2 regions of the Streptomyces sp. PL-29 genome follow, and region 2 is predicted to be linked to the other one. Evidence: riboswitches for the same ligand, from Rfam matches in the RefSeq annotation. Region 2 holds a riboswitch; the other holds the start of a gene.
The links. A riboswitch is a leader RNA that binds a small molecule or an ion and turns the genes downstream of it on or off. The one in region 2 is predicted to bind S-adenosylmethionine.
Positions count from the first base shown of each region.

Region 1: linked by a shared signal. The riboswitch ahead of R4Z63_RS08575 (aminotransferase class V-fold PLP-dependent enzyme) and the one ahead of thrC (threonine synthase) in region 2 are both predicted to bind S-adenosylmethionine.

Region 1 covers NZ_CP136996.1:1,873,445-1,878,125, forward strand. The annotation lists gene R4Z63_RS08565 (rhomboid family intramembrane serine protease) at 62-796, shown strand; gene R4Z63_RS08570 (Lrp/AsnC family transcriptional regulator) at 793-1,074, shown strand; gene R4Z63_RS08575 (aminotransferase class V-fold PLP-dependent enzyme) at 1,276-2,670, opposite strand; SAM riboswitch class IV at 2,870-2,986, opposite strand; gene trpD (anthranilate phosphoribosyltransferase) at 3,074-4,138, opposite strand; gene qcrB (cytochrome bc1 complex cytochrome b subunit) at 4,302-4,681, opposite strand, start outside.
Region 2 covers NZ_CP136996.1:3,067,646-3,072,326, reverse strand. The annotation lists gene R4Z63_RS13945 (glucosyl-3-phosphoglycerate synthase) at 18-995, opposite strand; SAM riboswitch class I at 1,180-1,337, shown strand; gene thrC (threonine synthase) at 1,331-2,629, shown strand; gene R4Z63_RS13935 (MoaD/ThiS family protein) at 2,667-2,945, shown strand; gene R4Z63_RS13930 (cold-shock protein) at 3,331-3,537, shown strand; gene groL (chaperonin GroEL) at 3,974-4,681, shown strand, end outside.

The sequences.
Region 1 (4,681 bases), 1.2 Mb from region 2:
CTGCGTACCGCAGCTCGTAACCCTACGGCCTGGCAGCGCTTCAGGTGGGGTGCGTTGCGTCATGCTCTGTCACATGATCGTAAGGTGGCGGACTGTGCGCGAGGCTGTCCGGGGACCGGTGGTCACCCACGCGCTGATCGCGGGCTGCGGCGTGGTGTTCGTCCTGAGCCCGGCCTCGGGGCTCAATCCGGTCTACGGCACCGGCGACGAACTACTGGTCGCGGGCGCCGAGTACTTCCGGCGCTGGGGCGTGGTCCCGGACGAGCTCTTCACGGACACCCCCCGTGCCTGGCTGACCCCGCTGACCGCGCTCTTCGTCCACGGCAGCTGGCTGCACCTGCTGGGCAACATGCTCTTCCTCTTCGTCTTCGGCGCGATGGCCGAGGAGCGAATGGGCCGCCCGGCGTTCCTCGTCTTCTACCTCTGCACGGGCTACCTGGCACTGGCGGCGTACGCGGCGGCCAACGCGGAGTCCGCGCAGACACTGGTGGGTGCTTCGGGGGCGATCTCGGCCGTCCTGGGGGCGTTCCTGTACCTGCTGCCGAGGGCGCGGGTGACGAGCCTGTTCCCGTTCCTGTTCTTCCTGCCCCTGCGGTTCCCGGCGTGGATCGTGCTGCTGTTCTGGTTCGCCCTGCAGTGGGTGGCGGCGCACCGCGCGGAGAGCGGGCCGGGAGTCGCCTATCTGGCCCATCTGGTGGGGTTCTCGCTCGGCTTCCTCTACGCATGGGCCCGGTATCGGGGTACGACTAGAGTGAGGCGACCAGCGACGGCCACCGAGGGAGACAGCCAGCCGTGATCACCGCGATCGTGCTCATCAAGACCAGCGTGGACCGCATCCCCGAGATCGCCGAGTCCATCGCCGCCCTCGACAACGTCAGCGAGGTCTACTCCGTCACCGGGACGTACGACCTGATCGCGCTGGTCCGCGTGAACCGCCACGAGAACCTGGCCGACATCATCCCCGGCCGCATCAGCAAGATCCCGGGCGTCGAGGCCACCGACACGCACGTGGCGTTCCGCACGTACTCGCAGCACGACCTGGAGGCGGCGTTCGCGATCGGCCTGGACGCGTAGCGCCGGCTTCGACCGTCCACATCCCGGGCGCTGCCCGGACCCGCGCCTCCATCGCCGGCGAGGCTCAATGGGTGCGGGTTGCCCTGCGGGCGGCTCGGCGGGGCGGTGTCGGTCCGGTCCGGGGAGCGGCGCCGCCGCCGGGGCGTCTCCTCGCGCGGGGCACCGACCCGCGCTCCTGCGGAGCAGCCCCGCGGAAAGCCGTCAGCCCACGGGGACGCAGCGGCCCTCCTCCGTGCGGTACTGCCACTTCGCGCCATCCTCGACAAGCTCCTTGACCGCCCGGACGAAGCGCTCCACGTGCTCGTCCGGGGTGCCGGCGCCGAAGCTGACGCGGATCGCGTTCAGGGAGCGCTCGCCCGGAGCGGCCTCGGGGGCCCCGCACTCGCCCGGGGCCTGCGGCTCGCTGCCCAGCAGGGTCCGTACCAGCGGGTGGGCGCAGAACAGGCCGTCTCGGACGCCGATCCCGTACTCGGCGGAGAGCGCGGCGGCGAAGTGGGAGCTGTTCCAGCCGTCCACCACGAAGGAGATGACGCCGACGCGCGGGGCGTCATCGCCGAAGAGGGACAGGACCCGGACCGCCGGAACCTCCGCCAGACCCTCGCGGACCCGGGCCACCAGCCGCTGCTCGCGGGCCACCAGGGTCTCGAACCCGGCCTCGCTCAGGGCCCGGCAGGCCGAGGCGATGGAGTAGACGCCGATGACGTTCGGGGAGCCGGCCTCGTGGCGGGCCGCCGTGGTGTGCCACTCGACGTCCACGCCGCCGTCCTCACGGCGGGAGACCTTGCGGGAGGCCCCGCCGCCGGCCAGGTACGGATCGGCCTCCTGGAGCCAGTCGGCGCGGCCGGCGAGGACGCCCGAGCCGAAGGGCGCGTAGAGCTTGTGGCCGGAGAAGGCGACCCAGTCGACGTCGAGGTCCCGCACGGAGACGGGGTGGTGCGGGGCCAGCTGGGCGGCGTCCAGCACGATCCGCGCGCCGTGGGCGTGCGCGGCGGCGGCGAGTTCCTTCACCGGCCACAGCTCGCCGGTGACGTTGGAGGCGCCGGTGACGCACACGAGCGCCGGGCCGTAGGGCTCGCGGTCGGCGAGCGCCCGCTCCAGGGTGGCGACGGCCTCGGCCGGGGTGCGCGGCGCGTTGAGGTAGGTGACCTGCGCGTTCGTCCACGGCAGGAGCGAGGCGTGGTGCTCGGTCTCGAAGACGAAGACCTGGCAGTCGGCCGGGAGCGCCGCGGCGAGCAGGTTCAGGGAGTCGGTGGTGGAGCGGGTGAAGACGACCTGGTCGCCGGGGCGGCAGTCGAGGAACTCGGCGACCGTGGCGCGGCTCTGCTCGAAGAGGTCGGTGGACAGCTGCGAGAGGTATCCGGCGCCGCGGTGGACGCTGCCGTAGTAGGGGGCGTAGGCGGCCACGTCGTCCCAGACCCGCTGGAGGGCGGGGGCGCTGGCGGCGTAGTCGAGGGCCGCGTAGGTGACCTCGCCGCCGGTGACGAGCGGGACGGTGACGTCTCGGCCGAGGACGGCGAGCGGCTCGGCACAGGCGGGGTCCTGGGCGGTGGCGACGGTGGTGGCGGTGGCAGTGGCGGTGTTCAGGGATGCGGACATGGCGGTATCTCCCGGCAGGCAGGGCTGAATGGCTTCGGTGTGCCCGTACGCACGTGGGTACGGGAAGATCCCCGGGACGAGAGGAGGGCGCACGGAAGTGACCCTGGTCCGAGGGTGAAGAAGGGGCGTCGGTCGCCCTATCGCATTCGCTTGCTCACGGAAAACGCTCCTCGAAAGACCAGGACCCCTGGTGTCGAGGGATCCGCGCTTGCCGTAGGCCTTGCTGCCTACGACCTGGTCATCACCCGGGGCACCCCGCCACGGAAGGAGGGTTGCCGGACAGCAAGCCGGGGCCTACACGCTGTCACTCGTGACCTGGTCTGCATCCTGCCACATGATCGGCCGGCCGCCAGACCCCGGTCCACATCGCGGACCGGGGTCCGGCCGGAAACGGGCGCCGCGGTCAGGCGTTGCTGGCCGTCACCCAGCGCTCCAGCGCGGCCCTGGCGGCACCGGAGTCGATCGACTCGGCCGCGCGGGTGATGCCGGCCGCGATCTGCTCCTCCAGGCTGCCCGTGCCGGGGTCGAGGGCCACCAGGGCGGCCGCCGAGTTCAACAGCACGGCGTCGCGGACCGGTCCGGTCTCGCCGGCCAGCAGGCGACGGGCCACGTCCGCGTTGTACGAGGGGTCCCCGCCGGCCAGGGCCGAGACGTCCACCAGGGGGATGCCGACGTCACGCGGGTCGAAGGACTGCTCGGCGACCTCCCCGCCGCGGACCCACCAGACGCGGGAGGTCGCCGTGGTGGTCAGTTCGTCCAGGCCGTCGTCGCCGCGGAAGACCAGCGCCGAGGAGCCGCGTTCGGCGAGCACGCCCGCGACGATGGGCGCCATCCGGGGGTCCGCCACGCCGGTGGCCTGGGACCGGACGCGGGCCGGGTTGGTGAGCGGGCCGAGGATGTTGAAGGTGGTGCGGATGCCCAGTTCCCGGCGGGCACCGGCGACGTGGCGCAGGGCCGGGTGGAACTTCACCGCGAAGCAGAAGGTGATGCCGGCCTCCTCGGCGACCTCGACGACCCGGGCGGTGCTCAGGTCGAGGTTGACGCCGAGCTTCTCCAGGACGTCCGAGGAGCCGCTCGCGGAGGACGCGGCCCGGTTGCCGTGTTTGACGACCTTGGCGCCGGTCCCGGCCACGACGACCGCCGACATCGTGGAGATGTTCACCGTCTTGGCCCCGTCGCCGCCGGTGCCGACGATGTCGACGCTGGGGCCGGGCACCTCGATGAGGTTGGCGTGCTCGTACATGGCCCGCACGAGGCCGTTGATCTCGGCGACCGTCTCCCCCTTGGCACGCAGGGCGACCACGAAACCGGCGATCTGGGCATCGGTGGCCTCCCCCCGCATGATCCGGTCCATGGCCCAGGCCGTGTCGTCCGCGCGCAGGTCCCGGCCGGTCAGCAGGGCGTCGAGGACGCCCGGCCAGCCACGGGCCGCCACGCTGTCGCCGCCTGCCGGGGTCACAACGTTCATGGTCAGCTCCTGCTGCTGGTAGGGGTCCCCGTCGATTGGGAAGGAGATCAGCCTATCCAGCCCCGGTTACGGCAAAGAGCCCCGTCCAGACACTGGACGGGGCTCTCGCCGTGGCGACACCAGGACTGACCGAAATCAGTCCCTCATGCGGTGGTGCGGGGGATCAGTGGTGGCCGTGGCCGGACTGGATCTCCTTGTACTCCTCCACCGTGGGCTTCGGGATCTGGTTGCCCTCGGCGTAGAAGCCCTTGCTGAGCTTCGCGCGCAGCTTCTCGGTGGCCTTCACCTTGCGCTCGACGCCGTTCTCGTCGACCGTCGGGCCGATTTCGAGCGGCTTGTACTGCTCGTGCGCGGTGAGGGTGTGCAGCTTGCCCTGCGAAAGCGGCTCGTGGACCTCGACGAACTCACCGTGCGGCAGGCGCTTGATGATGCCGGTCTCGCGACCGTGCAGCACCTTGTCCCGGTCCCGGCGCTGGAGGCCGAGGCAGATCCGCTTGGTGACGATGAAGGCGAGGACCGGGCAGACGAAGAAGCCGATCCGCG
Region 2 (4,681 bases):
CAAACGTATGGACACGGTCACGCCACGTGGCGCCGGCCGTACTCCTTCACGCCCACCATCGGCGGCCGCTCCTCGGTGTCCACCGCGTACGTGCGGGGTACGAAGCCCTCCGGCCGCCGCTCGAACTGCGTCAGCTCCGGCCGTACGAGGTGGCCGCGGGAGAGCCGCACCTGGGCCGTGCGGTAGATCGCCGCGGCCATCCTGCCCAGCGCCTGTCCGTCCTGATGGCGGTGGAGTCGTACGCCGACGTCCACCTGGGCCAGCGCGTCCAGCCCGACCGTGTGCAGTGCGTCGACCAGCAGCCCCAGCTCGACGCCGTAGCCGACGGGGAAGGGAAGGCGCTCCAGCAGCGAGCGCCGCACGGCGTACTCGCCGCCCAGCGGCTGGACGAAGCCGGCCAGCTGCGGCCAGTGGAGGTTCAGCAGCGGGCGGGCGACCAGCTCGGTGACCCGCCCGCCCTGGCCCGGTGCCCTGCCGGCGGCGGGCCCGTCGCACTCCGTGCCGAACGGGCGGTCGTACATCGCCTTGACGAACTGCACGCCGGGGTCGGTCAGCAGCGGGCCGACGATTCCGGAGACGAAGGTGGCCGAGAACTCCCGCAGGTCGGCGTCCACGAAGCAGACGACGTCCCCGCTGGTGGCCAGCAGCGAGCGCCACAGCACCTCGCCCTTGCCGGGCAGTGCCGGGATCCTCGGCAGGATCTCGTCGCGGTGCACCACCCGGGCGCCGGCCTTCGCCGCGACCTCGGCGGTCCGGTCGGCCGAGCCGGAGTCGACCACGACCAGTTCGTCGACGAGCGGGAACGGCAGTCCCTCGATCAGCTCACGCCGGATGGCCTCGACGATCGCGCCGACCGTCGCCTCCTCGTCCAGCGCGGGTAGCACCACGCTGACCGTGGTCCCGGCCGCCCGTTTGAGGTCGAGCAACTGGTCGAGCGGTCGGTCGGCGGCGGACCAGGAGCGGTCGGCCAGCCAGCGCTCCACCTCTTCCAGCACTCTCAGCACTCCCTGCGTGTCGGTGTTATCAGCCGTTTTGTGATCCATCTCGCGGTTCGGACGGCTGTCTCAACCGCCCGCCCCTTCGGTTACAGTCTTGAACAACGCGAAGGACCACCGCATGCCGGGGTCCCCGCGGACAAACGCACCGGCGCGCCACAGAGCGCGTGTGCCGGTGCCATACCGCTCATCCAGAGGGGCAGAGGGATACGGCCCGTTGAAGCCCCGGCAACCCTCCAGTCGGTTCTCGCGATCGCGCGTCAGCGCTCGTCAGCGAGGTCCCCGGCTAGGGAAGGTGCCAATTCCGTCTCATGGCGAAATGCGCCATGGGGAAGATGAGGAGAAAGGGCCTCGCCATCATGGCTGCACAGACTGTCGCCACCTCTGTCGATCTCGGACCTGCCACCGGCCTTTCCTGTCGTGAGTGCGGTACCCGCTTCGCACTCGGTCCCATCTTCGCGTGCGCCGAGTGCTTCGGACCTCTGGAAGTCGCCTACGCGCTGCCGACCGGCGACCCCGAGGCCCTGCGCGCCGCGATCGAGGCCGGCCCGAACAACATCTGGCGCTACGCGCCGCTGCTGCCCGTCCCCGCCGACGTGGCCTCCAAGCCCAGCCTGAACCCCGGCTTCACCAAGCTGGTCGACGCGGCCAACCTGGCCAAGGAGTTGGGCGTCACCGGCAAGCTGTACGTCAAGGACGACTCCGGCAACCCGACGCACTCCTTCAAGGACCGCGTCGTGGCCATCGCCGTCGAGGCCGCCCGCGCCTTCGGCTTCACCACCCTGTCGTGTTCTTCCACCGGCAACCTGGCCGGCGCCGTCGGCGCCGCGGCCGCCCGGGCCGGCTTCCGCTCCTGCGTGTTCATCCCGCACGACCTGGAGCAGGGCAAGGTCGTCATGGCCGGTGTGTACGGCGGCGACCTGGTCGGCATCGAGGGCAACTACGACGACGTCAACCGCTTCTGCTCCGAGCTCATCGGCGACCCGCTGGGCGAGGGCTGGGGCTTCGTCAACGTCAACCTCCGCCCGTACTACGGCGAGGGCTCCAAGACCCTGGCGTATGAGATCTGCGAGCAGCTCGGCTGGCAGCTGCCCGACCAGATCGTCATCCCGATCGCGTCCGGCTCGCAGCTGACGAAGATCGACAAGGGGCTGCAGGAGCTCGTCAGGCTGGGCCTCGTCGAGGACAAGCCGTACAAGATCTTCGGCGCTCAGGCCGAGGGCTGCTCCCCGGTCTCGACCGCCTTCAAGGCCGGTCACGACGTGGTCCGCCCGCAGAAGCCGAACACCATCGCCAAGTCCCTCGCGATCGGCAACCCGGCCGACGGCCCGTACGTCCTGGACATCGCGCGCCGCACCGGCGGCTTCGTGGAGGACGTGACCGACGAGCAGGTCGTCGAGGCCATCAAGATCCTCGCGCAGACCGAGGGCATCTTCGCCGAGACCGCGGGCGGCGTGACCGTCGGCGTGACGAAGAAGCTCATCGAGAACGGGCAGCTGGACCCGGCGCTGACCACCGTTGTCCTCAACACCGGCGACGGCCTCAAGACCCTGGAGGCGGTGGCCGCGGACAGCGGGCAGACCGCCACCATCCGCCCCAGCCTGGACGCGTTCCGCGCCGCCGGCCTGGCCTGACCACCCTCCCTCGTACTACCGGAAAGGCAGTAGCGCCATGAGCGTCAACGTCCGCATCCCCACCATCCTGCGCACCTACACCGGCGGTCAGGCCGAGGTCCCGGCCGAGGGCGCGACCCTCGCCGAGGTCATCGAGTCCCTGGAGAAGAACCACCCGGGCATCGCCGCGCGCGTCCTGGACGACCAGGGCAAGCTCCGACGCTTCGTGAACGTCTACGTCAACGACGACGACGTGCGCTTCGAGGGCGGTCTGGCGGCGGTGACGCCGGACGGCGCCGGTGTGTCGATCATCCCGGCCGTCGCGGGCGGCTGCTGACCCTCCCGACAAACCGAAATTACCCCCTCCGCTAAAAGCGGAGGGGGTAATTCTGTTTGATTGGGCACGGTAGAGTTGGGGAAGTCCCCTCCGCTGGACTTGCCCGCTGCATATGAACGGGTCGCGTGAGGGTCGACATCGGGTCAATGTGCGGGCGCGGTATGGGGCTTTGGCGAGATATGTCTGGCCCGAGTTGCCCTGGAAGATGCCAAATTTTCACTCTATTTCAATGTTTCTCGGTGTCCAGATTTCTCGTCGGATTGACCTGTTGCAGACAGCACTCGCGCAGATACATTCAGCCTCGGTCGACGCGTTCCGACGCAAGTTCTGACCCGGGAACGCGAAGTGCGTTCCCGCGCAAGGGCCAGTAATAGGGGAGTTAGGCATGGCTCAGGGCACCGTCAAGTGGTTCAACGCGGAGAAGGGCTACGGCTTCATCGCGGTCGACGGTGGTGCGGATGTGTTCGTCCACTACAGCGCCATCCAGATGGACGGGTACCGCACCCTTGAAGAGGGTCAGCGGGTCGAGTTCGAGATCTCGCAGGGCCAGAAGGGTCCGCAGGCGGACATGGTCAAGCTCGCGCTCGGCTAGTCCCGGAGCATCGACCACCGACGCTCGGTCTTCCGTCGAAGACCCGGAAGACCTACGAGGGGCCCACATCCCGTGTCCGGGATGTGGGCCCCTCGCGTGTCCCCCGTGTGCCCGTGTTCTCCCCGGGGCCGCTTGCGCCCGCCTGTCACTCGACCGCCACCCCCGCATCGAGGCTTCTTCGAAGCCGCTTGCGCCCGCCCGTCACCCGACCGCCACCCCGCGCCGAGGCTTCTTCGAAGCCGCTTGCACTCTCGGGGGTCGAGTGCTAATCATTGGCGTTAGCACTCTACGAGTGAGAGTGCTACTGAAACGAGGACCGGGTCGGTGAGGCCCGCAGGGTCCGGTGGGAAGGAACCGCCGGGCATGCAGGCCGTCCGTCGCGGGCGCGGGCGCGGTCCTGGGAGCAATCCACCGCTGTCCGGGAGGACCACTTCAGATGGCCAAGATCATTGCGTTCGACGAGGAGGCCCGCCGCGGCCTCGAGCGTGGGATGAACCAGCTCGCCGACGCCGTCAAGGTCACCCTTGGCCCCAAGGGTCGCAACGTCGTCCTTGAGAAGAAGTGGGGCGCCCCCACGATCACCAACGATGGTGTTTCCATCGCCAAGGAGATCGAGCTCGAGGACCCGTACGAGAAGATCGGCGCCGAGCTGGTCAAGGAAGTCGCCAAGAAGACGGACGACGTCGCCGGCGACGGCACGACCACCGCCACCGTCCTGGCCCAGGCGCTCGTCCGCGAGGGCCTGCGCAACGTGGCCGCCGGCGCCAACCCGATGGCCCTCAAGCGTGGTATCGAGAAGGCCGTCGAGGCCGTCTCCGCCGCCCTGCTCGCCCAGGCCAAGGATGTCGAGACCAAGGAGCAGATCGCCTCCACGGCCTCCATCTCCGCCGCCGACACCCAGATCGGCGAGCTCATCGCCGAGGCCATGGACAAGGTCGGCAAGGAAGGCGTCATCACCGTCGAGGAGTCCCAGACCTTCGGTCTGGAGCTGGAGCTCACCGAGGGCATGCGCTTCGACAAGGGCTACATCTCGGCGTACTTCGCCACCGACATGGAGCGTATGGAGTCGGCTCTCGACGACCCGTACATCCTGATCGTCAACTCCAAGATCGGCTCGGTCAAGGACCTGCTGCCGCTCCTGGAG